4 regions of the Streptomyces sp. NPDC043861 genome follow, and region 3 is predicted to be linked to each of the others. Evidence: riboswitches for the same ligand, from Rfam matches in the RefSeq annotation. Region 3 holds a riboswitch; each other region holds the start of a gene.
The links. Region 3 has a riboswitch for cyclic di-AMP ahead of AC068D_RS03405 (M23 family metallopeptidase). Riboswitches for the same ligand answer to the same signal wherever they lie in the genome.

Region 1: it holds a riboswitch for cyclic di-AMP, as region 3 does, so the genes downstream of both, AC068D_RS27900 (M23 family metallopeptidase) here and AC068D_RS03405 (M23 family metallopeptidase) in region 3, are expected to answer to the same signal.
Region 2: it holds a riboswitch for cyclic di-AMP, as region 3 does, so the genes downstream of both, AC068D_RS29855 (C40 family peptidase) here and AC068D_RS03405 (M23 family metallopeptidase) in region 3, are expected to answer to the same signal.
Region 4: it holds a riboswitch for cyclic di-AMP, as region 3 does, so the genes downstream of both, AC068D_RS16320 (C40 family peptidase) here and AC068D_RS03405 (M23 family metallopeptidase) in region 3, are expected to answer to the same signal.

Annotation. Positions count from the first base shown of each region.
Region 1 is NZ_JBWKDP010000014.1:106,354-113,381, forward strand. It holds gene AC068D_RS27885 (bifunctional acetate--CoA ligase family protein/GNAT family N-acetyltransferase) at 1-2,749, opposite strand, end outside; gene AC068D_RS27890 (HPr family phosphocarrier protein) at 2,946-3,227, shown strand; gene AC068D_RS27895 (GntR family transcriptional regulator) at 3,399-4,082, opposite strand; gene AC068D_RS27900 (M23 family metallopeptidase) at 4,286-5,056, opposite strand; cyclic di-AMP (ydaO/yuaA leader) riboswitch at 5,070-5,232, opposite strand; gene AC068D_RS27905 (M16 family metallopeptidase) at 5,441-6,823, opposite strand; gene AC068D_RS27910 (M16 family metallopeptidase) at 6,841-7,028, opposite strand, start outside.
Region 2 is NZ_JBWKDP010000016.1:88,579-95,606, forward strand. It holds gene AC068D_RS29845 (ATP-dependent Clp protease proteolytic subunit) at 17-652, shown strand; gene AC068D_RS29850 (hypothetical protein) at 660-971, shown strand; cyclic di-AMP (ydaO/yuaA leader) riboswitch at 1,337-1,491, shown strand; gene AC068D_RS29855 (C40 family peptidase) at 1,495-1,971, shown strand; gene AC068D_RS29860 (DUF6328 family protein) at 2,039-2,554, shown strand; gene AC068D_RS29865 (LysE family translocator) at 2,508-3,143, opposite strand; gene AC068D_RS29870 (LysR family transcriptional regulator) at 3,226-4,137, shown strand; gene AC068D_RS29875 (ATP-binding protein) at 4,178-4,624, opposite strand; gene AC068D_RS29880 (helix-turn-helix domain-containing protein) at 4,896-5,753, shown strand; gene AC068D_RS29885 (DUF397 domain-containing protein) at 5,765-5,983, shown strand; gene AC068D_RS29890 (8-amino-7-oxononanoate synthase) at 6,039-7,028, opposite strand, start outside.
Region 3 is NZ_JBWKDP010000001.1:816,931-823,958, forward strand. It holds gene AC068D_RS03385 (aspartate aminotransferase family protein) at 1-851, shown strand, start outside; gene AC068D_RS03390 (helix-turn-helix domain-containing protein) at 913-1,530, shown strand; gene AC068D_RS03395 (DUF6126 family protein) at 1,542-1,688, shown strand; gene AC068D_RS03400 (tyrosine-protein phosphatase) at 1,716-2,528, opposite strand; cyclic di-AMP (ydaO/yuaA leader) riboswitch at 3,242-3,405, shown strand; gene AC068D_RS03405 (M23 family metallopeptidase) at 3,408-4,397, shown strand; gene AC068D_RS03410 (SGNH/GDSL hydrolase family protein) at 4,573-5,364, shown strand; gene AC068D_RS03415 (STM4011 family radical SAM protein) at 5,379-6,233, opposite strand; gene AC068D_RS03420 (STM4012 family radical SAM protein) at 6,247-7,028, opposite strand, start outside.
Region 4 is NZ_JBWKDP010000006.1:116,745-123,772, reverse strand. It holds gene AC068D_RS16330 (C40 family peptidase) at 1-838, opposite strand, end outside; gene AC068D_RS16325 (hypothetical protein) at 1,097-1,450, shown strand; gene AC068D_RS16320 (C40 family peptidase) at 1,673-2,848, opposite strand; cyclic di-AMP (ydaO/yuaA leader) riboswitch at 2,847-3,011, opposite strand; gene pcrA (DNA helicase PcrA) at 3,222-5,684, shown strand; gene AC068D_RS16310 (M23 family metallopeptidase) at 5,760-7,028, opposite strand, start outside.

The DNA of each region.
Region 1 (7,028 bases), on a different contig from region 3:
TCTTGAGCGCCACCGGATAGCCGAGCCGGGCGGCTGCACGGGCGGCGGCGTCCGGTCCGGATGCGGGGAGAGCGGCCCGCACGTCGATCCCGTAGCGTGCCAGCAGCTCCCTCGCGTCCTGCTCCCGCAGTGTGACCCCGTGCTCCCCCTCGGGTGTCCCGTCCAGCATCCGTCCGACGAGAGTGCCGGCCCCGGTCTCGTCGATGTCGTCGTACTGCGGCACCTTCCCGGGCTCGGCGGCATCCCGTCGCCACTGCGCGTAACCCACGGTCTGGGCGAGCGCCCGTACGGCTCGCTCCGCCGCGGGGTAGGCGGGGATCCGGGGCGCCGACGCGGGGGCCCGTCCCTCGCCCCGTGCCCGCTGGGCCGTGTCGGCCGGCGCCTGTCCTGCGGAATCCGCCTGCGGGTTCCTCCCGGTCCGGCCGGCCGGACCCGCGGTGCCGGGCGTCGCCCCGGACCCGCCCGGACCGGGAGCGGTGGTGCCTGCTGCGCCGGCCCGAGGGGCGTGTGCCACGGCGGGCGGTGGCCCTGTCGTGGGGCCGTCCCCGGCGGATCCCTCGGGCGTACGGCCCGAGGCCGGTCCAGGATGTGCATACCGCGGGTCACCGGCGGCCGGCGGCATGGGCTCGCCGGTGGCGCTCCGGACGGGCTCCCGGCTCCCGTGCCCCGTCGAGTGCCCACCGGGCCCGCCCGTCGGGGCGGAAGACGGAGCAGGGGCGGGGCGCGCTGCGGGCGTGCCCGGGGCGGACGTCCGCGACGGCGGAGCCGGGTCGGCGACGGGGACCAGGGGGTCCGCTCCGGGTTCCGGGAACCGGTGGCCCGGCCCGGACCCGTCCCGGCCGGCCGGAGCCTGATCGGTGCCGGGTGCCGCGGCCGCCCGCGGTGGCGCCGAGCTCGTCGCCGCGGCCAGCGCGTCAGCGAGCCCGCCGAGCTCGACGTGGACCACGAGCACCGGCTTGGCGGGGGCCGTCGCGGCCGCGCTGCGCAGGGCCGCCGCGAGAACCTCGCCGTCGCCCGACTCCGTCACACCCCCCTCCCCCACCCAGGGGATCGCGTTGACGACGACCGCGTCGCACGCGTCGTCCCCCAGTGCCTCGGCCAGTGCGTCGCAGAAGTCCTGGGGCGTCGCCGCCGTCGTCAGATCGCGCGGCGGCAGCGGGTGCAGCCCTTCCGTGAGACAGGCGTCGTACGTCAGCAGGCCCAGCGACTCGGAGTTGCCCAGGATCGCGACGCGCGGCCCCGCCGGCAGTGGCTGCCCGGCCAGCAACAGCCCGGCGTCCACGAGCTCCGTGACGGTGTCGACGCGGATCACGCCTGCCTGCGCGAGCAGTTCCGAGACCGTGGCGTAGGGGACCCTTGTCGTGGGCACCGCATGTCCCGGCGGCGCGCTGCCGCTGTGCCGCGCACCCCGGACGACCACGACCGGCTTGACCGCGGCCGTGCGTCGCGCGAGGCGGGTGAACTTGCGGGGGTTGCCGATCGATTCGAGATACAGCAGAACGACATCGGTGTCCGCGTCCTCGTACCAGTACTGCAGGAAGTCGTTCCCGGACACGTCCGCCCGGTTGCCGGACGAGATGAACGAGGACAGCCCGGCACCTCGCCGGTGGAGCCCGCTGAGCAGCGCGATGCCGATCGCCCCCGACTGGGTGAAGAGCCCGATCCGGCCGGGTGCCGGGGACTCCGGGGCGAGGGAGGCGTTCAGCCGGACGGCGTCCGCCGTATTGATGATCCCGAAGGCGTTCGGCCCGATGATCCTCATCCCGTACGAGCGCGCCTGCCGCACCAGTTCACGCTGCCGGGACCGCCCTTCCGCTCCGCTCTCCGCGTAGCCCGCGGCCAGGACGACCAGCCCCTGCACCCCGTGTTCCCCGCAGTCCGCGACGACGTCCGGCACACGTTCGGCGGAGACGGCCACGACCGCCAGATCGACGGGCTGCCCGATCTCCGCGACCGAGCGGAACGCCGGCACACCGTCCAGCTCGCGCACATCCGGCGCAAGGAAGCGGTTCACCGCGTACATCCGCCCGGTGTAGCCCGATCCGAGGAGATTGCGCAGGGCGGCCCTGCCCACTCCACCCGGTGTACGGCCCACCCCGATCACCGCGACCGACCCCGGTGCGAGCAGTCGCTGCACGGACCTCGCTTCGGCGCGCTGCTCCCGGGCACGCTGCACTGCGAGCGACTCGGCAGTCGGCTCCAGGTCCAGCGTCAGACGGACGGCCCCGTCCTCGAAGCTGCGCTTCTGTGTGTAACCGGCGTCCATGAAGACCTTGATCATCTTGGTGTTCGCGGGCAGCACCTCGGCCGCGAACCGCCTGATCCCACGCTCCCGCGCCACGGCCGTGATGTGTTCGAGCAACGCGGATGCCACGCCTCTCCCCTGATGCGCGTCCTGCACCAGAAAGGCGACCTCGGCCTCGTCGGCAGGTGCGGACGCAGGCATTCCGGTGGCATCGATGCGGTCGTAGCGGACGGTCGCGATGAACTCGCCGCCCACCGTCGCGGCGAGACCCACCCGGTCCACGTAGTCGTGGTGGGTGAAACGGCGCACGTCCTTCGCCGAGAGCCGGGGGTACGGCGCGAAGAAGCGGTAGTACTTGGACTCGTCCGAAACCTGCTCGTAGAAGCTCACGAGCCGTTCGGCGTCCTCCGTGGTGATGGGCCTGATGCGCGCGGTGCCACCGTCACGCAGCACCACGTCGGCTTCCCAGTGGTCGGGGTACGCGTGATCCGACGGGGTCTGCATGGGGGCAAGACTACGACCCGGACACCGGTCGCGAAGCCCGAAGCGGGGGTGCAGTCTGGGTGCACCCGGGACAGCCGGACGACCCGGTCCGCGAGGTCCGGACGACGGACGGAAGAGGATCGCAGGCCCGTCCCGTGCCATCCGCAGCACATGAGATACTGGTCTAGACAACCGCTAGGACTTGAAGGGCATCACCATGGCTGAGCGCCGCGTCAATGTCGGCTGGGCCGAGGGCCTCCACGCCCGCCCCGCCTCCATCTTCGTCCGTGCCGCCACGGCCTCCGGCGTCCCGGTGACGATCGCCAAGGCCGACGGCACGCCGGTCAATGCCGCCTCGATGCTCGCAGTGCTCGGCCTGGGCGCGGAGGGCGGCGAGGAGATCGTGCTCGCTTCGGACGCCGACGGCGCCGAGGCCGCCCTCGACCGACTCGCGAAGCTCGTCGCCGAAGGCCTCGAGGAACTCCCCGAGACGGTCTGATCGGAACGGGCTCCCGCCCGGCCCGCGACCAGGGCGGAAAGTCGGCCGTGAAAACACCGGCGAGCCCGGCAATCAATTCGCACACCGGAGCCGCGACGACCGTAAATTCCCGGTCCCGCGGTTCCGCTGTTCTTTGAATTGAATACCCGCTCTTTGTATACGGTGCTCGTGTTAATGGCGGGCGCTCGCCGTGTTTACGGCATGTTGCGAAGCCCTCACCGCTCCCGGCGCCGGAATCCTCAATCGGTGCGCCCCCGTCGTCCGCTCCGCGTGCACCGCGGTGAGCGCCCGCGCGCGCTCCACGTCGCCGCGCGCAACGGCGTCCACGATCGCGCCGTGCTCGCCCCATGCCTCCACCGGCCGGGCGGGCTGCTCGACGTGGTACATCCAGGCGATCTTGTGGCGGAGCTGGGTGAGCAGCGCGATGAGGCCGGGGCTTCCGGAGGCCTGGGCGAGGGTTTCGTGGAACCAGGCCCCCAGCGACCGCAGATCCTCGGCCTGACCCCGGCGCGCCCGGTCCTGCCCCAGCCTGACCAGGCCGCGCAGCACCTTGAGGTGGGCTTCGGTGCGCCGCCGGGCGGCCCTCGCCGCGCCCAGCGGCTCCAGCAGCATCCGTATCTCCAGGAGGTCGGCGGCGTCCTGCTCGGTGGGCTCCGCAACACATGCACCGGCATGCCGGCGGGTGATGACGAAGCCCTCCGACTCCAGGGTGCGCAGAGCCTCGCGCACCGGGACCCGTGAGACGCCGTACCGGCGCGCCAGTTGCTCCTCGGCCAGCCGGCTGCCGCGCTCGAAGACACCGGAGACGATGTCGTCACGGATCGCCGTGCATACCGAGCGCGCAGGAATGCGCATACCAAACCTCCGCCTTTAATCCACGCGAAACCCAGTCGAGCGACGTCTGTTCGGTGACTCTATTGCAATGGGCCGCAATTTCCGATGGCCTACAGCAATCCGTGGATATCTTTTGGCCTGAATATGCCGAAGACCCCGGCCGGTCTCGATGACCGGGCCGGGGCCTTCGTACTGCTCGCTGCGGGTACTGCTCGCTGCGAGCGTCAGACCTTGACGCCGTGGCCGCGCAGATACGCGACGGGGTCGATGTCCGAGCCGTACTCGGGGCTCGTACGGGCCTCGAAGTGGAGGTGCGGACCAGTGCTGTTGCCGGTCGACCCGGAGACACCGATCTGCTGGCCCGGGGTGACCCGCTGGCCGACGGAGACGCCGATGGACGACAGATGGCCGTACTGGGTGTAGGTGCCGTCGTTCATCTTGATCACGACGTTGTTGCCGTAGGCACCGCCCCAGCCCGCCTCGACGACCGTGCCCGTGCCGACGGCGACGACCGAGGAGCCGGACGCGGCGTGGAAGTCGACGCCGGTGTGGCTGCCGGAGGACCAGACCGCACCGCCCGCGTGGTAGTCGGTGCTGACGTAGGAACCGGCGACGGGGAGGGTGTAGGTCATCAGGCGCTTGCGCTCGGCCTCGCGGGCGGCGCGCTCCTCGGCCTCACGAGCGGCCTTGACGCGGGCCTCCGCCTTCCGCTTCGCCTCGGCCTCGGCCTTGGCCTTGGCGGCGATCAGCTCGGCCTCGTGCTGCTGGGCGTCGGCCTGGGCGTCTACCTGCTCGGCGAGGATGTCGCCGGCGACGATCTGGTTCAGACCGGTGTCCTCGACGGAGGACGCTTCCGTGTCGGCGGCGAGCGCCGGGGAGGCGAGGGTTCCGATGACGCCGGTGGTGGCGAGGGCCGCGGCTCCCGCGACACCCGCACGCCTGCGCGACAGCCTGCTCGGAGCACGATGCTTCCCGGTGGCACGGGTGAACGCCATGTAGTGGCTGATCCTTTCCTTCCTTCTCGCCTACCGGGTTAGCTGACGGGTTCGGAGCAGGAAGGTCTCCTACGGGCCCCTCCGCGCGAGCGCGAAGGCGTCCGATTCACCCCAGGGACATATGGGTCCCCGGCTCCCCAGGCTCGCGCCCGACGGGGACTCGGCGATGGCTGTCCGATGCCGCGGGTGCGGCGGGTGCAACTGGCGGACAGCGCAGATGACGCTAGGCCGGACATCTGTCAATCACCAAACGGTCACGAAGATTTGTAGTGCATGCCACAGCCCAGACGGGCAGCCTCTCCAACAAAACGGACATACGGAAGGGCCCCGTTGACACTTGGTCAACGGGGCCCTCATGGGTCGCTTCACGCCATGGGCGGTCAATCAGCCCGTGACAACCGTCACTTCACCGATGCCCAGCTCCCTGACGGGCCCCTCGATCTCCGAGGCGTCCCCCACCAGGATCGTGACGAGCCGGTCCACCGGGAAGGCGTTGACGACCGCAGCCGTCGCCTCGACGGTGCCGGTCTCGGTCAGCCGCGCGTACAACCGGGCCTGGAAGTCGTCCGGAAGGTCCTGCTCGACCTGGTCGGCCAGGGTGCCCGCGACCGACGCCGCGGTCTCGTACTTGAGCGGGGCGACACCCACGAGGTTCTGCACGGCGACATCGCGCTCGGCGTCCGTCAGCCCCTCCGCCGCCAGGGTGCGCAGCACCTTCCAGAGGTCCTCCAGGGCCGGGCCGGTGTGCGGGGTGTCGACGGAGCCGCTGATGGCCAGCGTGGCCGCGCCCGTGGCCCCTCCGGGGACGGCAGGAGCGGAGGAGCGCAGCACCTGGGCAAAGGCCCGGACGCCGTAGGTGTAGCCCTTCTCCTCCCTCAGGACACGGTCCAGTCGGGAGGTGAGGGTGCCGCCCAGGCAGTACGTGCCGAGCACCTGGGCCGACCAGACGCTGTCGTGGCGGTCCGGGCCGATGCGGCCGATGAGCAGCTGTGTCTGCACCGCACCGGGACGGTCGACGATCACGACACGGCCCGAGTCGTCCGCCGTGATCGGCGGCATGGGGCGGCTCTCGGCCGCGCCACCGGTCCAGGCGCCCAGCGTGTCGGCGAGCACGGCGTCGACGTCGACACCGGTGAGATCGCCGACGATCACGGCAGTGGCGGAGGCGGGGCGGACGTGCGCCTCGTAGAAGGCCCGCACGGCGGCGGAATCGATGCGCTCCACCGTCTCCTCGCTTCCCTGGCGGGGGCGGGACATCCGGGAGGAGGCAGGGAAGAGCTGCTTGGAGAACTCCTTGGCGGCGCGACGGGCCGGGTTCGCGGTCTCGTGCGGAATCTCGTCCAGCCGGTTCCGTACGAGCCGTTCCACCTCGCTGTCCGCGAACAGCGGTGCGCGCAGGGCCTCGGCGAGCAGACCGAGGGCCTTGGGGAGACGGGAGACCGGCACCTCGAGGGACAGGCGCACACCGGGGTGGTCGGCATGCGAGTCGAGGGTGGCGCCGCACCGCTCCAGCTCGGCGGCGAACTCCTCCGCCGTGTGCTTGTCGGTGCCCTCGGACAAGGCCCGCGCCATGATCGTCGCGACACCGTCGAGGTCCTCGGGCTCGGCGTCCAGCGGAGCGTCGAGGAAGATCTCGACGGCCACGACCTGCTGGCCGGGGCGATGGCAGCGCAGGACGGTCAGTCCGTTGTCGAGTGTGCCGCGGTCCGGGGCCGGGAAGGCCCACGGCCTCGCCTCGCCGGGCTGCGGCTGCGGGTGGAAGTCCATGGTCACGGCAGCGTCGGTCACTGTGCGGCCCCCTCTGCGTCCTGTGCGTCGTCGTTGTCCTCGGTGGCCCCGACCGGCTCGTACACCAGCACCGCCCGGTTGTCCGGGCGCAGTCGTGCCTGGGCGACGGCCTGCACCTCTTCGGCGGTGATGTCGAGGATCCGCGAGACGGCGCTGAACGCCAGCTTCGGGTCTCCGAACAGCA
Region 2 (7,028 bases), on a different contig from region 3:
CGAGGAGAGGTACGCCATGAACCGCCCTTACGCCCGATACGTCCTGCCGGAGCTCACCGAGCGCACCAGCGTCGGCCTTCGCACGCTCGACCCCTACTCGAAGCTGATGGAGGAGCGGATCGTGTTCCTGGGCACGCCCATCGACGAGACCTCGGCCAACGACGTCATCGCCCAGTTCCTCTACCTCGAGCACGCCGCCCCCGACCAGGACATCAGCCTCTACATCAACTCCCCGGGCGGCTCCATCACCGCCATGATGTCCGTCTACGACACGATGCAGGTGGTGACCTGCGATGTGGCGACGACATGTCTGGGCCAGGCTGCCTCCACGGCCGCCGTGCTGCTCGCGGCGGGGACTCCCGGCAAGCGCATGGCGCTGCCGGGAGCGAGGGTCGTCGTCCGGCAGCCCGCGATGACCGAGCCCGTGGAGGGGCAGCCGACCGATCTGGACATCCAGGCACGCGAGTTGCTGCGACTGCGCGAGGAGATGGCCAGGATGCTGTCGCGGCACACCGGAAGAAGCGAGGAGCAGATCTCCTCCGCCTTCGAACGCGACACCGTCTTCGATGCGCCGGCAGCCAGGGAGTACGGCCTCGTCGACCACATCATCAAGAGCCGCAGGACGTCCGCCGCTTCCCCCTCGGCCCGGTGAGCCGTCGGTGCTGCTCCCGGAACTGCCACCGCTGCCCGCACTGACGCGCGCCGAAAGCGAGTTCATCGACCGCTATCTCGAAGTCGTCGACCAGCTCGGACGAATCAACCCGGCCGGGGGCGCCGCACACACCTATGCCGCCCTGCGCGCCGCACAGGCACTGGCCGCACACGCTGTTGGCCTCCGGGACGCGCTCGCACTGATGCACGCCCGCGGCGAGAGCGAGCTCCACACCCCCACACTTGCCCACGCACTGCGGGTGTTGGACGGGGAGCGAAGGGCGGCGCGAATCATCGTCCCTCCGGAGCCGACCAGTTGAACCGGCGCCCGGAGAGCGGCGACGGAGGCGCGGCTGCGGGGGTGGGCAGGCGTACGAGTGGGTGTCGGCCAACCGGCGTAGGCGTGGCTTCGACATAAGTGCCGTGCGAGTTGCGCAACCTGATGGGCCATTCGGCGGAATGAGAGGTTCCGCTGCTGGTCCAGCGCTCGTCACGCCTCCCTCGTCCGTCGGCCAAATGGGTCCGTCCACCTGAATGGATCAGTGGTGAGGAGCCTCACAAATCGCCGTTTCGACTCGGAAATCCGGCAGTTCGTGCGTCAAGATCCCTGGGACGACAAGCCCCCGCCACCGCGGCGGGGCGGTCCGGGCGGACGCCGAGTCCTGCCGCCGCACCGGATGCCTGGTCGACATCAGTGCTTCGGCAGGAGTGGAGGACCCACGCAGTACGGCCCGGCCGCCGACACGGCAGGGCCTTGGGGTGAAGCCGCTTGCGCGGCCGGGCATCTTCGTTGGCCCGAACCCGACAGGTCATCCTTCACAGGCGGCTGACGAAGGGTTGCGCATGACTGCGCAGACACACGGTCCGTCCCTGCTCTCCCGGACGGGCGCCGTTTCGGCTCTCACCATCGCCGCCGTCGGCGGCTCCCTGCTCGTACCGGGCGGCACACAGGAGGCCCAGGCCGCCACCGCACACGCATCGAAGGCCCTCAAGGTGGCCGCCTCCAAGAAGGGCGCCCCGTACCGGTACGGCGCCACGGGCCCGCACCGCTTCGACTGCTCGGGGCTCACCCTGTACTCGTACAAGAAGGCGGGCAAGGCCCTGCCGCGCACGGCACAGGCGCAGTACAACCGCACGCGGCACATCCGTGCATCCACCCGCCAGGTGGGCGACCTGGTGTTCTTCCACTACCGCGGGAACATCTACCACGTCGGGATCTACGCGGGTCACGGAAAGATCTGGCACTCCCCCAAGACCGGCTCCGTCGTCAAACTGAGCAAGATCTGGTCCAAGAGCGTCCGCTATGGACGCGTGCGCTGACCTGCACGGACGGGCAAACGGCCCAGTGAGGTGACAGGTTCCGCGGGGCACGGGCAATTCGTCATACATGGCCGACGATCCCCGTGCCTCGCGCGACGAGTCCGAGCTCGAAAGAGCGGACCGCAACTTCGCCGAGCTGCTGCAGGAGCTGCGGGTCATCCAGACCGGCGTACAGATCCTGTTCGCGTTTCTGCTGACCCTCGCCTTCACCGCCCGGTTCCCGTCCCTCGACTCGTTCCAGCGAGGCACGTACGTGACGACGCTGATGCTGGCCGTGGTGGCCGCAGCGCTGTTCACCGCACCCGCGGCGGTGCACCGCGGACTGTTCCGCAGGGGCGCCAAACGGGAGATCGTCTCGGTCTCCTCGCGGCTCGCGGGAATCGGCCTTGCGGTGCTCGCCCTGGCCCTGACCTCGGCGGTACTGCTGGTCGTCGATGTCGTGCACGGCACGCCCGAAGGGGTCGCCGCCGCTGCGACGACCCTGTTCGTCTGCGTCCTGCTGTGGGGGGCGCTGCCCCTGGTCCTCGGCCGGAGGCTCAGCGAGCCGCCGGAGCGATCACCAGAGCCAGGCCGAGAGCGGTGAGAGCCCCGCCGCTGACGCCCTCGACGGTGCGAGCGGCCCGCGGCCGGCGAAGCCACCGTCCCAGCCGGTCCACGAGCAGCGCCACCAGTGGGAACCAGACGAGTGCGAGTGCCACGACGATGCCGGCCAGCAGCAGCGTGCGCGGCAGTACCGCGGCATCGTCCGGCACGAACTGCGGCAGCAGGCTGAGGAAGAGCACCGGCGCCTTGGGATTGAGCACATTGGTGAGGAAGCCCTGGCGCAGACTGCGCACGGCTCCCGTGCCGGTCACGAAGCGCTCGGCGTCCCCTACGGCCGCCGGCCTCGGCCGGAGAGCATTGCGCAGGGCCTGTACACCCAGGTAGAGGACGTAGGCACCCCCCACGAACTGGAGCGTCCGGTACAGGACCGGCACGGCGACCAGCAGCGCCGCGAGTCCTGCGACGGCCAACGCGGTGTGGACGACCAGTCCTCCGGCCACCCCGAGCGCGGCGGCGACGCCGTCGGAGCGGGAGGCCAGGGCATTGCGTACGACGACCGTGAAATCTGCGCCCGGCATGGCGACCATGCCCGCCGCGACCCCGACGAAGGCGATCAGCTGTGCGTCCATGACCCCACCCTGGACCACGACAGCCCTTAGCGTGTACTTGCAATCTCCTGGGTCTGCCTGAAGGAACGCTTAAGGGGCACAGATGTACGACCCGACACGGCTGGCGGCACTGGTGGCGGTCGCCGAGGCCGGTTCGATCACCCGGGCCGCGGGCCGCCTCGGCTACACCCCTCCCGCGCTCTCCCAGCAGCTGACCAAGCTGGAGCGCGAAGCGGGGGCGGCGCTGCTGGTCCGCCATCATCGCGGAACCCGGCTGACGCCCGCCGGTGAGGTGCTCGCCGCGCATGCCCGGCGGGTGCTGGACGAGATGGACCGCGCGCGACATGAACTGGCCCGGCTGGCCGGGCTGTCCGGCGGCCGGCTCCGGGTGGGCACGTTCACCACGGCCGGCGTCCATCTCCTGCCGCCGGTGCTGAGCTCGTTCCGCCGGGCCCATCCGGATGTGGAACTGACCGTGGCCGAGTACGAACCGCCGTACGGGGTCGCCGCGGTGGCCTCGGGCGAGGTGGACCTGGCCCTGACGCACGAGTACGAACCGGGCGAACCGTACCCGTTGCCCGCGGGTGTCCTTCTGGAGCCCCTGCTGGTCGAGGAGTTGGTGCTGGTGACTGCACCGGGGCAGCTGCTGGCCGGCGGCTCGGGACGGCTCCCGGTCGATGAGCTCGCGGGCCGGCCTCTCATCAGCAGTGCGCCCTCGCACCCTCCCCGCAGGGGTGTGGAGGGTGCGCTGGCGCGGGCGGGGGCGACATCGGCCGTGGTCTGCGAGTCGCCCGGGTATGCGCTGGTCTGCGCACTGGTCAGCGCGGGGCTCGGGGTCGCGGTCGTACCGGAGATGGTGGCCAGAACGGCGACGACGCCGCTCGGGGTGCGGCCGCTCGAGCCCGCTGCGTTCCGCCGCACGATCTCCGTGGCGCACCGCGGCGACGAGTCCGGTCCCGCAGCCCGCTCTCTGCTGGCCCTGCTGCGCGCCGGGTTCGCACAGGCCACCGGGTAGTGCAACGGCGCGAACCGGCGTCACGGTCGCCGCGGTGCAGTCATTCCGGGCTCTGGACGGGTGCGGGCACCGGCGGCCAGGGCAGCGCGATACGAACGGTCTTGCCACCGTCAGGAGTGGGGATCACCGACAGCCGCCCGCCGTGCTCGGCGGTGAGCCATCGGATGATCACCATGCCCCGGCCGTTGTCCTGCTGCACCGCGGCGGGCAGCCGCTGCGGGTGGCGCGGATGGCTGTCGGTGACGCCGATACTCAGGTGCTCGTCGCGTTCGAGCCGGACGTCGACGGTGAAGGTCGGCGACTGCCCGAAAGTGTGCTGCACGGCGTTGGTCGCGAGCTCGGAGACGATGAGCCGCACGGTGTCGGCCGTTTCCACCTCCCCCGGGAGGCCCCATTCGGCGAGAACGCCGGAGATGTATCTCCGCGCTGCGGAGACCGAGGCGGGATCGCTCGGCAGAGTGATGGATGCTTCCTGGTGGTCTGCCATGGCGGGCCGTCCCTTTCCCACCGAGGCCGGATGACGACACGTGGCGACACGTAGCGGTGATGTGCCGGAGCGGCCCCGGACTGCGCTGGTCCTCAGACTGCCACCGTTGATGACCCCGTAACCCTCGATCCCCCCGGATATGCATATATCTGTCGCTCAAAGCAGTGAACTCTGCTACGCGAGAACGTATTTGGGCGCACACTGGGTGGCTGCGTCATCGGTGGCCGCGGTCCCCCGGGCGGCTCGCCGAAGTCCGGAAGGAGGCGGCTGCGTGCGTCAGGGTCCGGTGGTGCGCCGCCGCAAGCTCGGTGAGGAGTTGCGCGGGCTGCGGCTCGGCGCGGGCCTCACCAGCCGGGAGGCTGCCCGGCTGGTGGGATGGCATCAGTCGAAGGTGAGCCGGATAGAGACCGCGGCGAGCGGGGTGAAACCGGCCGATGTGATGCGGCTGCTCGACGCCTACGGGATCACGGACACTCGGCTGCGCGAACTACTCGGGGCGCTCGCCGGGTCGGCGGGAGGCGGCGGCACGGGCTGGTGGCACGCCTACCGCGGGGTGATTCCGCCCCAGTACCGGGACTTCATCAGTCTGGAGTCCCAGGCGAGTTCCGCCCGCACCCTCGAGACCTCGGTGGTGCCCGGCCTCCTGCAGACCCCGGACTATGCACGGGCGGTGACCCGTTCGGCACTGGACGGTGTGTCCGCCGCGACCGTGGATTCGCTGGTGGAGGTACGACTCGCCCGGCAGGAAGTGCTGCACGGGAAGCGTCCGCTCCAGTTCAGCGCCGTCCTGGACGAGGCGGTGCTGCGCCGGCAGGTGGGCGGGCCCCGGGTGATGCGGGCGCAGTTGGCACGGGTACTGGAGACGGCCCAACTGCCCCATGTGCGGCTTCAGGTGCTTCCCTTTTCGACGGGCGGTTATGCGGGCCTCACCGGGCCTTTCGTTATTTTCTCATTTCCGACCACTTCTGATCTGGACGTAGTTGTTCTAGACCACTTGACGAGTAGCCTCTATCTGGAGCGGAAGGAAGACCTCGAGGCGTACGGCGCCGCGTTCCGCACCATGCAGGCGCACGCGCTCCCGCTCCAGGACTCGTTGGCCCTCATCACCGGGATCGGTGACGGCGCGTAGGAGGCACGCCCATGTCTGATCACCTGATATGCATGCGCACCCGGATCTGCACCCCATGGCGGCGCAGCAGCCGCAGCGTCGGAATGAACAACTGCGTCGAGGCGGCGCGCTGCGCCGACGGCAGGTTCGCCGTGCGCGACTCCAAGGACGTCCGGCGTACCCCGCTGCTCTTCTCGCCCCGGGCATGGAGCGGCTTCGTCCACGGACTGCGCGAGGACGCCACCCGCTGACAGGTCCGTCGCCCGGAGGACCCTCAGGGCCGCGAAGGCGGCCCCGGGCCACGGCTCAGCGGGGCGGCGCCGTCCTCAGGACGACCGCGACGGCCTCGTCGATCTGCCGGTCCGTGAGATCGGCCCTCGCGGTGAGCCTGATCCGCGAAATGCCGTCGGGCACGGACGGCGGCCGGAAGCAGCCGACCGCCAGCCCCTCCGCCCGGCAGTCCGCCGCCCATCCCACGGCCGCCTCCGGTGACGGTGCCTGCACCGAGACGACCGCCGCGTCCGGGCGTGCGGCGGTCAGCCCGGCCCCCGTCAGCCGTTCGTGGAGGGTGGCCGCGACGGCACGGGCACGGTCGGCGAATCCCGGCTCGCGGCGCAGCAGCCGCAGGCTCGCCAGAGCGGCCCCGGCCGCGGCCGGGGCGAGGCCGGTGTCGAAGATGAACGTCCGTGCCGCGTTCACCAGATGGTCGATGACACGGGCCGGGCCGAGCACGGCGCCGCCCTGGCTGCCCAGGGACTTGGACAGGGTCAGGGTGGCGACGACGTGCGCTGCGCCCGCCAGCCCGGCGGCATGCAGTGCACCACGGCCGCCGTCCCCGAGAACGCCGAAACCGTGCGCGTCGTCGACGACGAGAGCCGCTCCTTGCGCGCGGCAGACGTCCGCGAGCGCGGTCAGCGGCGCCGCGTCTCCGTCCACGGAGAAGACCGAGTCGGTGACGACGAGGGCACGCCGGCCCGGGTGGACCTCGAGCGTCTTGCACACGGCCTCCGGATCGGCGTGCGGCACCACTGCCGTCTCCGCCCGCGAGAGCCGGCAGCCGTCGACGATCGAGGCGTGGTTGCCCGCGTCGGACACGATCAGGGAGCCGTGGGTGCTCAGCGCCGTGAGTGCGGCGAGATTGGCCGCGTATCCGGAGGAGAACACCAGTGCGGCCTCGAACCCGCAGAACTCGGCCAGCTCACGCTCGAGTTCCGCATGCAGTTCGGTGCTGCCCGTGACCAGCCGGGAGCCGGTGGAACCCGCACCCCAGCGGCGGGCGGCGGCGGCCGCCGCCTC
Region 3 (7,028 bases):
CCGCGATCGAGCTCGGGGACCTCGCCGCGCTCGAGCGCGAGCTGAAGCGGGGCGATGTGGCGGGCTTCGTCGTGGAGCCGATCCAGGGCAAGGGGGTGCACGAGACACCGCCCGGTTTCCTGTACGCGGCCCAGGAACTGCTGCACCGGCACAAGGCACTGCTCATCGTCGACGAAGTGCAGACCGGCTTCGGCAGGACCGGTGACTTCTACGCCTATCAGCACGAGGAACACGTCGAGCCCGACCTGGTGTGCGTGGCGAAGACACTCTCGGGCGGCTATGTGCCGGTCGGCGCGACCCTCGGCAAGGACTGGATCTTCAAGAAGGTCTACTCGTCGATGGACCGGGTGCTGGTGCACTCCGCCAGTTTCGGGTCGAACGCCCAGGCCATGGCAGCGGGCCTGGCCGTGCTCTCCGTGATCGAGGACGACGGGATCGTCGCGAATGCACGGGTCACCGGGGAGCTGCTGCGGACACGGCTCGCCGCACTCGTGGACCGCTACGAGCTGCTGAAGGAGGTCCGTGGACGGGGACTGATGATCGGCATCGAGTTCGGCAGGCCGTCGTCCCTGAGACTGCGCAGCCACTGGACCATGCTGCAGGCCGCCCGCAAGGGTCTCTTCGCGCAGATGGTGGTCGTGCCGCTGCTGCAGAAGCACCGCATCCTCACCCAGGTCTCCGGGGACCGGCTGGAAGTGATCAAACTGATTCCGCCCCTGGTCATCGGAGAGGGCGAGGTCGACCGGTTCGTCCAGGCCTTCACCGCCGTGATGGACGATGCGCACGCCGGCAGCGGGCTGATGTGGGACTTCGGAAAAACGCTCGTACGGCAGGCAGTGGGCGACCACTGAGTCTCTTTGCCTCTCGGGCAAAAAATTTGCCCGAGAGGAAAGATCCTGGCCCAATGGGGGCATGAGTCCTTCTGCCGGACAGTCTGCCGGGCGAACCGATGCACCGACGGCGGACGAGCTGCCCGATGTCGCACCCCGGCTCCGCGAGCTGCGCCGCCGCCGGGGTCTCACCCTTGAGGCCGCCGCCCAGCGCGCCGGTCTCTCGCCCGCCCATCTGTCCCGGCTGGAGACCGGCAACAGGCAGCCTTCGCTGCCCATGCTGCTCGCCCTGGCCCGGGCCTACGGTACGACGGTCGCCGAACTGCTCGGTGAGCTGCCGCCGGAGCGTGACGCGGTCGTCCGGGGCGGGCGGATGGGGCCCGCCGCGGCCGACGGCTGGGCCTACCGAAAGGCGGGCGGGAGGGGCCGCGCCATGCAGGCCCTGCGGGTGCATGTGCCGTACGCCACCCAGGGAGACCTGGTACGGGTGCATCCGGGCGAGGAGTGGCTGCACGTGCTGGAAGGCAGGCTGCGGCTCGGCCTCGGCGACAGCGTGCACGAGCTCGAACCGGGGGACAGCGCCCACTTCGACTCGCTCACGCCGCACCGGATCACCTCGGCCACCCGGCAGGGGGTCGAGCTGTTGTTCGTCCACACCCTGTTGCAGAGCCCCGACCCGCACGCGCATCCGCACAGCTGAGGAGATCCGTCATGCCGGAGAAGCCGTCATCCAGCCGGGACGCGCACCAGGAGCAGAAGTTCCCGATCGGGCTGATCGTGCGACTGTTCGCGTACCTGGTCGCGGGCCATCTGTTCGCGGCCTTCCTCTACCTGCTGTTCACCGTCGGCGGCAAGTGACCATGCTGCGCGACGGCCGGAAGGGGTTCAGACGGAGCCGTCCAGCAGCCGTTCGCGCAGCTGCTCACGTGTCCCGGGCGAGATCTTGAGCCCGTCGGAGAGATAGCGCTCGGTGGTGCCCCAGGTCTCCTCGATGGTCTCGAACGCCGCCGTCAGATACTCGGCGCGGGCGTCGAAGAGCGGGCTGAGCAGCTCCATGACCTCCGGCGACATCCCGGCCGGGGAAGTGTCGCTGCGGCGCACCTTGTAGCGTCGGTGCGGGTCGTTCGACTTCAGATAGTCGGCCTCGACGGCATCGCGCTCGACCCCCACCGCGAGCAGCGAGACCGCGATCGACAGTCCCGCGCGGTCCTTGCCCGCCGCGCAGTGCATCAGCGCCGGAACACTGTCCTCCGCCAGTGCATGCAGCACCCGGCTGTGCTCGGCCGTCCGCGTCTTGATCATCATGCGGTAGGAAGCCGTCATCCGGCCGGCCGCCTTGCCGTCGGCGAGGATCGACCTCAGCTGGTCGATGTTGCCGTCGCGCACCATCCTCCAGAACTCGGCGCCGTCGGCCGGATCGCTGAGCGGAATGTTCAGGTTCCGCACCCCGGGCAGCTCGACGTCCGGGCCCTCCAGCTTGTGGTCGGCGGCATTGCGGAAGTCGAAGATCGTGTGGAGCCCGAGAGAGGCGAGGAAGGCGGCATCGCTCGCGGTCGCGTGCGCGAGGTGACCGCTGCGGAAGAGCCGTCCGTACCGCACCTGCCGCCCGTCCACGGTCGGAAGCCCGCCCACGTCCCGGAAGTTGCGCACGCCGGAGAGCTCGGGTTCGGTCGACGGGACCTGTGGCAGCTGCGTCACGGGGGCTCCTCCGTGTCTGCGGTCGGCACTGCTCGCCGACGATGGCGCGCTCCGACCATACGACATTGATTCCTCAGGCAATCATCTCGGCTATGCCTGTATGAGCGCTCCCTCGAGTACGGAATCTGCTCGATAATGTTCCACTTTGTGTGGATGTGATGGGCTGGTCCGGTCAGGTGATCGTGGAGGCCGAACGCGGTCGCGTGCTCGACGCGCCGCGGACGTCCGGCCGCCGGCTCCCCCTCCTGTCGTGCGGGCGGGGGAGCCTCGCCGGGTGCCGGGCTTTCGGGGCTGGCGCTCCACGGGTGGGGTGCCGTCCGTCGTGATCCAGTCGCGCCGTGGCGCCCGGGCTCGAGGGCGTGCGGGGGGAGGGGGGATCTGGCGAAGTTGTCCATTGAGTGGAGCAACGGCGCAATCTGACACTAATGAGGCATCTGTCCGTATTGGGTGATTTCGCATAACGCGCCCCGGTTGCAAGGGAGATGGGCGCCGTACCGTGAGCGGGATCATATTCGTGACGGTCTGTCGTCGTGCGCCGGAATCAAGTCCCCTTGTCCATAAGGAAATCGAAGATCCGTAATCCACGGAGTGTCACCGGAAAATCCGTGTTGGTATCGCGCGGGTGAATGTCGGGCGATTGAGGTGGCTTGTACCCCCGCCAAGGCTCGCTTACGGTCGCCGCAATCCGGTCGGATCGCCCAATCCTGCCGCCGTCCGGAATATCGCACCCATCCACGTGTGGCAGGAGCGGGGGACCCAGGTAAGTCCGCCGGCCGGGAGTTCCGGACGGCTAGGGGTGAAGTCGCGATGCATACGCGGCCGGGCATCTCCAGCCCGAACCCGACAGCTCACCTCGCAGGCGCCGGAGAGGAATTCGCCATGCCCGCAAAGGGTAAGCACCGCCGTCCGAGGACCAACCCGTTCACGCGCGGATTCGCTGCCGCCGGCACCGGTGGCGCCGTCATCGCACTCCCGCTCATCGGCGCCACCGGTGCGCACGCCGCGGAGAAGTCGGCTCCCGCCGTGAGCCCCGAGCATGTCGCCTCCGTCACCTCCGTCGCCCAGAAGGCTGCCCCTCAGGCGCCCAAGGCGGGGAAGGTCCCCACGACCTACACGGTCGTGGCGGGTGACTATCTGTCGAAGATCGCCGTGGCGCAGGACGTCAACGGCGGCTGGAAGAAGCTGTACGCCGACAACCGTGAGGCCGTCGGTGAGAACCCGTCGCTGATCCACCCGGGTCTCAAGCTCACGATCGGGGCCAAGGCCGCCCCGGCCGAGAAGAAGGCTCCCGTCGAGCGCAAGGCGCCGGCCGAGAAGAAGGCTCCCGTCGAGCACAAGGCGGCGGCTCCGGCGAAGCAGGAGCGCCAGGCCGCCCCGGCCGAGCGCGCCGCACGCAGCGCCGAGCGCCCCGCTGCCGCTCCCGCTGCGGCTCCTGCCGCCGCCCCCGCCGCACAGGCCAAGGTCACGGGCTACACCGCTCCGGTCACCGGTGGCATCAGCACCTCCTACCGGACGCCCGGTGCCATGTGGTCCAGCGGCTACCACACGGGTCTCGACTTCATCGCCTCCATCGGCACCTCGGTCAAGTCCGTCGGCCCCGGCACCGTCGTCTCGGCCGGCTGGGCCGGCGCCTACGGCAACCAGGTCGTCATCCAGCACAGCGACGGCACCTACTCGCAGTACGCGCACCTCTCCTCCCTTTCGGTCTCGGCCGGCCAGAGCGTGCGTGGCGGTGAGCAGATCGGTCTGTCCGGTTCCACCGGCAACTCCACCGGCCCGCACCTGCACTTCGAGATCCGCACGACGCCGAGCTACGGCTCGGACATCGACCCGCTCGCCTACCTGCGAGGGCACGGCGTGTCGATCTGAATCTGACGTAACGTCAGTGAAGTCCGCCGCCCCTTTCCTGACGGAGGGGCGGCGGACTTCTGTGTGCCGCCCTATTCCCACTTTGCGAGAAACTGACCTGGTGGTCTATGTCACGCCACGTCAACCCCTCCCTACGGTGGCGTAGGTCACTTGATGCCGTGAATGATGTCGTGACGTGGCAGACGATTCGAGATCAACGATGAATGGCGTATTCGGGTCGTACGCGGCGGTCGGTGACAGTTTCACCGAGGGCGTCGGAGACCCCGGACCCGAGGGGCAGTTCGTAGGCTGGGCGGACCGCCTCGCGGTGCTCCTCGATGACCGCGTACCGGAGCACACATTCCGCTATGCCAATCTCGCCGTGCGCGGCAGGCTCCTCGACCAGATCGTGGAGGAACAGGTCCCCCGTGCGAAGGAACTGGCCCCCGACCTGGTGACGTTCTGCGCCGGCGGAAACGACATCATCCGGCCCGGCACCGACCCCGACGACGTCGCCGAGCGCTTCGAACGCGCCGTCGCCGACCTCACCGGCGTCGTCGGTACCGTTCTGGTGACCACCGGCTTCGACACCCGGGGCGTCCCCGTGCTCCGTCATCTGCGCGGCAAGATCGCCACCTACACCGCGCATGTGCGTGCCATCGCGGACCGGCACGGTTGCCCGGTCCTCGACCTGTGGTCGCTCAAGTCCGTCCAGGACAGGCGCGCCTGGGACGGCGACCGGCTCCACCTCTCGCCCGAAGGCCACACCCGGGTGGCGCTCCGCGCCGCTCAGGTGCTCGGCATGGAGGTACCCGCCGACCCCGACCAGCCGTGGCCCCCGCTGCCGCCGCGTGGCACGCTCGAGGTCCGGCGCGACGACATCCACTGGGCGCGCGAATACCTCGCACCGTGGATCGGCCGTCGGCTGCGCGGCGAATCGTCAGGCGATCATGTGGAGCCGAAGCGCCCGGATCTGCTTCCGCTCTGAGCTCTCCGCCCGCCCTACGGGTGGTGCGAAGGAGCGGGGATCCGCTCCAGGACCCCGCCCGCGAACACGTCGTACAGCGGCAGCGACTCCAGATGGACGTAGCCGATGTGGCAGTCGCACACGGTGAGGGGGCAGGGACGTGGCCGCAGCGCCGCCCGGTACGAGCCGTCGTAGAGATTGCCCAGCTCGGTCCGGACGAAGTGGCAGCGCCGGACCGTTCCGTCGCCGTCCACCGAGATCACCGACTCGCCGGTCCTGCACGGCAGCCCGGCCGAGCGGTGCGGACGGCGGCTGTACGGGAAGAGGGGATCGAGGGCCGTCCAGCGGGCGGCCTCCTCGTCCGTGTAGGCGTGCCCCTCCGCCGCGTTGACCCAGAGATAGATGTGCCGGGGGAGATCGGCCCGTAGCCGGCGGGCCTGCTCCAGATGCTCCTCGAAGCCGACCACACCCACGCTGAACCGGACTCCCCGGTCGACGAGCTCGCGGCACTTGCCCAGGAAGCGGTCGTACGGTGTCTGGCCCGGATGGTACGTGCACCACAGCGCCAGCGTGTCCGTGTCGGCATCGGCGAGCCAGTCGGTGCGGCAACTGAGATTCGTCTGGATGGCGACCCGGCGGACATGCGGCAACCGGGACAGCTCGGCCAGGGTGCGCCGGTACCAGGAGCGCACCAGTCCCTCGCCCCACGGGGTGAACAGCAACGACAGCCGGTCGTCCTGCCGGTCCTCCGCCCAGCCCGCGAAACGGTCGAGCGCCGCCCGGTCCGCCCTCAGCTGCTCGCGGCTGTCGCGGCGCTTGGCGAACGGGCAGTACGGGCAGTCGTAGTCGCAGGAGGCGAGCGGGCCCCGGTACAGAACGGTCAGATCCATCTGCGGGTGATCCTCACTTCAGCTCGTACCGGGCCATCGCGGCTCGTACCGCGGGGGAGAAGAGCTCGGGACCCAGTGCGTCCGAGTACGCGAGGCCTTCCGCCGTCAGCCGGAGCAGACCGCCCGTCTGCTCCGGCCCCTGTGCCCCCTCCAACCAGCCGCGCTCGGCGAACGCCGCGAGCTCGGTGGGGAAGTCGTCGGCCGGCAGGGTGCCGAACCGCGTGCCGTACTCCGCGAGGCTCATTCCCCGCGTCTGCAGCAGCGACTGGAGCAGATGGCGGCGGCGTGCCTCGTCCTGGTCGACGCGCCGACCCACCTCCGCACGGGTGAAGTCCTCCGCCTGCGTGTAGTCGTCGATGATCGTGCGTATCCGGCGCATGTCGACGGCGTAGTCGAACGAGTAGTGCAGCCCCGACGTGTACGAGCGGGCGCCGCAGCCGAGGCCGATCATCCCGTCGGTCTGGCAGGCGTAGTCGTCCCCCTGGCTGTCCGTGCTCTGCCGCGGGGCATCGGTGCGGCGGAACATCCGCATCGACAACTGCTCGTAGCCATGGGCGAGGAGATGGTCCCGGCCCTGGCGGTACAGCGCCAGCCGTCCCCGGTCCCAGGCAGCGTCACTGTCGGCGCCGGTACGGCCGAGGCCCGTCAGCGGCCGCACGTACAAGGGGTAGAGATAGAGCTCCTCCGGCCGCCAGGCGAGTGCGGCGTCGAGCGAGTGGCGCCAGGTCGCCTCGGTCTGGCCGTCGATGCCGTAGATCAGGTCGATGTTGAGGACGGGTATCCCGGCGTCGCGTA
Region 4 (7,028 bases), on a different contig from region 3:
CGGAGCGCCAGGCGGCCTGGGTCAGCCCTGAGCAGTCGTACGAGGAGGGCCCGGTGGCGCCCCAGACGTAGGGCTTTCCCAGCGCACCGTAGGCGTACGCAACAGCCTGTGCGGCACGGGAGTTGGGCGCGGCGACCGGCCCGCCGCCCGGAACGGCGGTGCGGGCGGCGTCCCGGGCGGCCCGCGAGCCGGCGGCCGTTCCGTCCTGGCCCGCATAGGCGGCGCGCTGCTCGGCGGTCATCCGGGCCAGCACCGCCTCGGCGGACGCGAGCTTCTTGCGTACGGTCGTCCGGTGCAGCGCCAGCTCGGCCTGCCGTGCTGTCAGTTCGGTCAGCCGCTCGTCCGCCTCCGCGCGAAGCTGGGACATCTCCCGCGCCTGCTTGCGCAGCCCGGCGAGCGCCGCGGTCTGCCGGGACCCGGCTCGCTCGGCCAGCTCCGCCCCGGCGAGATAGCGGTCGGGGTCGGAGGAGAGCGCGAGCTGCACGGCCGGGTCGATGCCGCCGGCCCGGTACTGCGCCGTGGCGATCGAGCCGAGCGCATTGCGGGAGGTGTTGAGCCGCTCGGTACGCCGGGCGGCCTCGTCCCGCAGCCCGTCCAGCGAATCGCGGGCCTGCGCCGCCGCCTCCTTCGCGCCGTTGTACTTCTCGGTCGCCTCCTCCGCCTCCTGGTACAGCTTGTCGGCCTTCGCCTTCAGCTGCTCGGGGGTGAGGCCGGGTTCGGCATGCCCGGCGCCTTCGAAGACCGTGCCGGTCGCGGCACCGGCCAGGGCGAGGGTGAGCGCGGTACGGGCAGCAGGGCGGGAGAGCGTGCGCTGCTTGGGTTTGCGGTGCGCTGCCACGAGGGCCAGTCCTTCCGGAGTCCTGCGGTTCACGTCGAAGGAGTCCGGCGGCGGGCCGCACAGGGGAAACAGCCCGTCGCCGGATCCATCGGCGTGGCGGCCGACGGCGCCGCCCCGGACGTGTGGCGGCGGTGGGAGTCGGCCACCTGGGGGAGGACGCTAAGCCTCGGCGGCGCCCGGGAGAGGCGTCATGACCGGAATTGGCGTCAGTCGGACCGGCCGGGTCGTTTTCGGACCGTAAGGCTAGGCTCCGGTGCCATGGACGTACTCATCAATGTCTTCGTCGCCCTGCACATCATCGGTATTGCGGCGCTGCTCGGCGGCTTCCTGACCCAGATGAAGGCGATGGGGCAGGGGACGGCGCGCTTCACGCCCGCGATGCTGCACGGGGCGCTGACGATGCTGGTCACGGGTGTGGCGCTGGTAGGGCTCAACGAGGCGGACGGCCAGGCGGTGAACAACCTCAAGGTCGGTATCAAGCTCGCGGTGCTGGTGGTGATCCTCGCCCTGGTCTATGTCAAGCGGGACGACGAGCAGGTGGACAAGGCGCTGTTCGGCGCGATCGGTGCTCTGACGGTGGCCAACATCTTCATCGCGACGTTGTGGACCTGACGCCCGCCCGGGTCCGGGCCCGGACGGCGTGACGCGCATCCGGGCACGGTCCGGCTCCATGCCGGCAGCGGTGGGGCGAGCCGCCCGGCGCCGGCGACGTGGCGCGGGGTGATGCCGACGCGCCGCAACCCGCCCCGGTCGAAAGCGGTTTGCGGCACGGTCGGGTCTGTCCGGTCGGCAGTGCGGGCCCGGCACCGTCCGGACGGGGTGCCGGGACAGCCTTCAGACGGGGCGGACGCTCCCGTAGATCGGCATGTAGTAGATCGATTCCTCGCGGACGTTCGCACCCGGCTTCGGGGCGTGGATCATCCGGCCGTCGCCGATGTAGATGCCGACGTGGCTGATGTCGTCGTAGAAGAAGACCAGGTCGCCGGGGAGGAGATCCTTCGTCGCCACGCGACTGCCGACCTCGACCTGATCCCAGGTGGTGCGCGGCAGATCGACTCCGGCGGCCTTCCAGGCGGCCTGGGTGAGGCCGGAGCAGTCGTACGAGCTGGGACCGGTCGCGCCCCAGACATACGGCTTGCCGATCTGGGCACGTGCGAAGGAGAGGACCTTCTCGGCCTTCGCGGCGTACGTGCCGGAACTGGTCCCGGTACTGGTCCCGCTCCCGGTGCCTGAACCCTGGTCCGTGCCGGGCTGGTTCTGTTCCTGTTCCCTCGCCCGGCGTTCGGCCTCGGCCCTGGCCGCCGCTTCCGCCTCCGCGCGGGCCTTTGCCTCGGCCTTGCGGCGGGCCTCCTCCTCGCGCTTCTGCTCCAGTGCCTCGAGCCGCGCCTTCTCCTCGGCAGTCAGCTTCGACAGGAGCGTCCGGGCCTCGGCGAGCTTCTGCTGGACCTTCTCCTTGCTGGAGCGCAGCGACTCCTGGGAAGCCGTGAGGGTCTCCAGGCTCTTGGTCGCCTTCGCGCGCTGCTTCGCTGCAGCGGCACGCTGCTCCTCGAAATCGGCGACGGCGCCGCGCTGCTCGTCGGAGAGCCGGTCCATCAGATGGGTCTGGTCGAAGTACGCCTGCGGGCTGTCGGCGAAGAGCAGTGCGGCGGTCGGCGTGACGGCACCGGTCCGGTACTGGGCGGCCGCGTACGAACCGAGTTCGCGGCGTGCCTCGTTCAGGGATTCGGTGCGCTCGGCGGCATCGTCGAGGAGCCGGTCGACCTCGTGGCGCTTCTCGGTGGTGTCCTCTTTCGCCTGGTTGTACTGCTGGGTCGCAGTACCCGCCTGCCGGTAGAGGTCGTCGACCTTCTTCTGGACCTCTTCGATGCTGGGTCTCGGTTCGGCCTGGGCGCTCTGGGTGGAGAGCAGGGTGACACCCGCGAGGGCGGCCGTCGTGAAACCGACGGCGGAGTTTTTCGTACGTGGGCGCGTACGGGTCTGCGTCTTGCGATGCGACGCCAAGGCCGGCATCTCCTTCCGTCGACCGCCTACCGGGTTAGCTGTCGGGTTCGGACGGATCGGAAGGCTGTCCTACGGGCCGAGTTGAGCCAGGCCCGATTCACCCCAGTTGTGCATGGTGGGTCCCCGGTTCCGAACTTCCTTGCGGAAAGCCCGGATTCGGCGTGGCCGCCCGATTGGCGTCGGTCGCCGATGAGGGGAACGGGCCGCCTGGGCGAGCACGCTAGCCACATCGTGGTGCTTCTGTGAAGGTCGATGTGCGATATGCCCGATACATTTTCGTTACCTTTACGTATGGTGATTGATGCGCTACGTAGGGTGGTTGGCGGGTTGTCGTCGAAGGCGGGGACAGGCTGTCGGTGCGGCGGCCTAGACTCGTAGAGCGATGAGCAGCCTCTTTGACGACAGCTTCCTGGCGGACCTCCAGCGCACCTCGGCCTCGGAGGAGCCCCCGCCGCCCGAGCACGACGAGCACGGTGAGCACGGGCCCCACGAGGAGGTCCCGCACGACCTTTTCGAGGGCGCATTCGACGTGCCCCCCGCACGGGACGCGTACTACCGCGACGGTGCGCCGCGCCCCGCCGTGGACCCGGCCGTGCTTCTCGAGGGGCTGAACGAGCAGCAGCGCGCCGCCGTCGTGCACACCGGCGCCCCGCTGCTCATCGTGGCCGGTGCCGGCTCCGGCAAGACCCGGGTGCTGACCCACCGGATCGCCCATCTGCTGGCGACCCGCCATGTCCACCCCGGCCAGATACTGGCGATCACGTTCACGAACAAGGCCGCGGGCGAGATGAAGGAGCGCGTCGAGCACCTCGTCGGGCCGCGCGCGGGCGCCATGTGGGTCTCCACCTTCCACAGTGCCTGCGTCCGCATCCTGCGCCGGGAGAGCAAGAAGCTCGGTTTCACCTCGTCGTTCTCGATCTACGACGCCGCCGACTCCAAGCGGCTGATGGCACTCGTCTGCCGCGATCTTGACCTCGACCCCAAGAAGTTTCCGCCGAAGTCCTTCACCGCCAAGATCTCGAACCTGAAGAACGAGCTGATCGACGAGGAGACCTTCGCCGAGAGCGCGGCCGACGGCTTCGAGAAGACGCTCGCCGAGGCCTACCGGATGTACCAGGCGCGGCTGCGCGAGGCCAACGCGCTGGACTTCGACGACATCATCATGACCACCGTCCATCTGCTCCAGGCGTTCCCGGACGTCGCCGAGCACTACCGGCGCAGGTTCCGCCATGTCATGGTCGACGAGTACCAGGACACCAACCACGCCCAGTACACGCTGGTGCGCGAGTTGGTCGGCACGGGGTACGAGGACCTGGCCCCTGCCGAACTGTGCGTCGTGGGTGACGCCGACCAGTCGATCTACGCCTTCCGCGGCGCCACGATCCGCAACATCCTCCAGTTCGAGGAGGACTACCCGGACGCCACCACGATCCTGCTGGAGCAGAACTACCGCTCCACCCAGACGATCCTCTCCGCGGCCAACGCCGTCATCGAGCGCAACGAGAGCCGCCGCCCCAAGAACCTGTGGACGAACGCGGGCGCGGGCGCACAGATCACCGGCTACGTCGCGGACACGGAGCACGACGAGGCCCAGTTCGTCGCCGACGAGATCGACCGGCTCACCGACGCGGGCGACGCCAGGGCCGGGGACGTCGCGGTCTTCTACCGGACCAATGCGCAGTCCCGTGTCTTCGAGGAGATCTTCATCCGCGTCGGCCTGCCCTACAAGGTCGTCGGCGGGGTGCGCTTCTACGAGCGCAAGGAAGTCCGCGACGTGCTGGCCTATCTGCGCGTCCTGGCCAATTCCGAGGACAACGTCCCGCTGCGCCGGATCCTCAATGTCCCCAAGCGCGGCATCGGCGAGCGCGCCGAGGCGATGATCGACGCGCTGGCGCTGCGGGAGCGGATCACCTTCCCGCAGGCGCTGCGTCGGGTGGACGAGGCGTACGGCATGGCGGCCCGGTCGGCCAATGCCGTGAAGCGCTTCAACACGCTGATGGAGGAGCTCGGCACCATCGTGGAGTCCGGTGCGGGCCCGGCCACGATCCTGGAAGCCGTGCTCGAACGAACGGGATATCTCGCCGAGCTGCAGGCGTCGACCGACCCGCAGGACGAGACCCGCATCGAGAACCTGCAGGAACTTGCCGCCGTGGCCCTGGAGTTCGAGCAGGAGCGCGGGGAGGCCGGCGAGGCGGGGTCCGGCACCCTCGCCGAGTTCCTGGAGAAGGTCGCGCTGGTGGCCGACTCCGACCAGATCCCCGACGAGGACGAGGAAGGCACCGGCGTCATCACGCTCATGACGCTGCACACGGCCAAAGGTCTTGAGTTCCCTGTCGTGTTCCTCACCGGCATGGAGGACGGCGTCTTCCCGCACATGCGGGCGCTCGGCCAGACCAAGGAGCTGGAGGAGGAACGACGGCTGGCGTACGTCGGCATCACGCGCGCCCGCGAGCGGCTCTATCTGACGCGGTCGTCGATGCGCAGTGCCTGGGGTCAGCCCGCGTACAACCCGCCGTCGCGCTTCCTGGAGGAGATCCCGGACGCGCATCTGCAGTGGAAGCGCACTGGTCCCATGGCGGCTCCTGCCGGTCCGACGTCCGGGATCACGTCCTCGCTCTCGTCGGCCCGGTCGCGTTCCGGCCCTTCGGGCTTCGCGACGCGGCGTACGACCGACCGGCCGGTGATCGCACTGGCGGTCGGGGACCGCGTCACACATGACCAGTTCGGGCTCGGTACCGTGATGGCCGTGACCGGGGCGGGGTCGGATGCGCAGGCGACGATCGACTTCGGGGACGCGAAGCCGAAGCGACTTCTGCTCAGGTATGCGCCGGTGGAGAAGCTGTAGCGGGGGCACCACAGCCGGGCGGCCGTGGCTCCGACCGGGGCCGGAGCTGCCCGGCGGGCCCGGCCGACGGGCGGGCTACGTCGGGTTGAGGCCGTGGCTGCGCAGCCATGACAGCGGGTCGATCGCGGACCCGCCGCCCGGGCGCACCTCGAAGTGCAGGTGCGGGCCGGTGGAGTTGCCCGAGTTCCCGGAGTACGCGATGACCTCGCCGGCCTTGACCGAGCCGGAGCGGATCTTGGTGCTGCTGAGGTGGCAGTACCAGGTCTCCGTGCCGTCGGCGGCGGTGACGATCGCCATGTTGCCGTAGGCGCTGTTCCACTGGGTGCGCACGGTGCCGTCCGTGGCGGCCTTCACGGCGGTCCCGTACGAGACGGGGAAGTCGATACCGGTGTGCATGGACATCCAGTTGACGCCGGCCTGGCCGTAATAGGCGCTGAGTCCTTGCTGGCTCACCGGCAGGGCGAACTTGGGCCGAAGCGCCTCGCGGCGGGCGGCCTCCTCCTCGCGCTTCTTGCGGTCCGCCTCCTGGCGCGCCTTGAGGTCGATGCGCTCCTGGGTGCGGCTGGCGCGGTCGCCGAAGTCGCGGGCGTCGGCGCTCAGTGCGGCGAGCTGGGTGTCGAGCTTGTTGTTCGCGGCGACGGGCTTGACCGATGCCGGATCGGCGGCCGTGACCGCGGTCTTGCTGCTCTTCTCCTCGCCCCCGGTGAGTCCGCCGACCGAGGCCGCCGCGACACCGGCGACTCCCATGACACAGACGGAAGGTACGGCCACGGTGAGCATGGCCGAGCGCTTGGCGGGGGTGCGGCGACGGCCGCGGCTTCCGCCGGAGCGGCGCACAGGGCGGACAGCAGGGGCGGTGACGGTGGCCGCGGCGGCGATGAGTTCGGTCTCGTCGTAGCCCTCGTGCCCCTCGTAGGAGTCGTGGCCGACGGGGTCGTGCTCGTTCGCGTGCTCGGCCTCGAGCCCGGGCTGCGGATCGTGCTCGTGCGGGAACTCCGGGCCGGACTCGGGCTCGATGACGGGGACGTTCTCGGCATGAGCCGTGAACTCGCCCTCGGGGGAGAACTGTTCCGGGATGGGGACGTGCTCGGTGTAGTAGCCGCTGTATTCCGAGTGCTCCGTGTGCTCCGTGTATGCGGAGTGCTCCGCATACACCACGGCATGTTCCCCGTGTTCCGTGTGCTCGGAATGTTCCGCATGTGCGGGGTGTTCCGGGTGCACGGGATGTTGCGCGTACTGCGCCTGGTAGGCGTCGGACACCGGCTCGGGGGCCGTTTCGGCGCCGGAGTTCCAGGCAGTTGCGTCGTATGTACCGGTTTCGTACGTGGTGCCGTACCCTCCGGC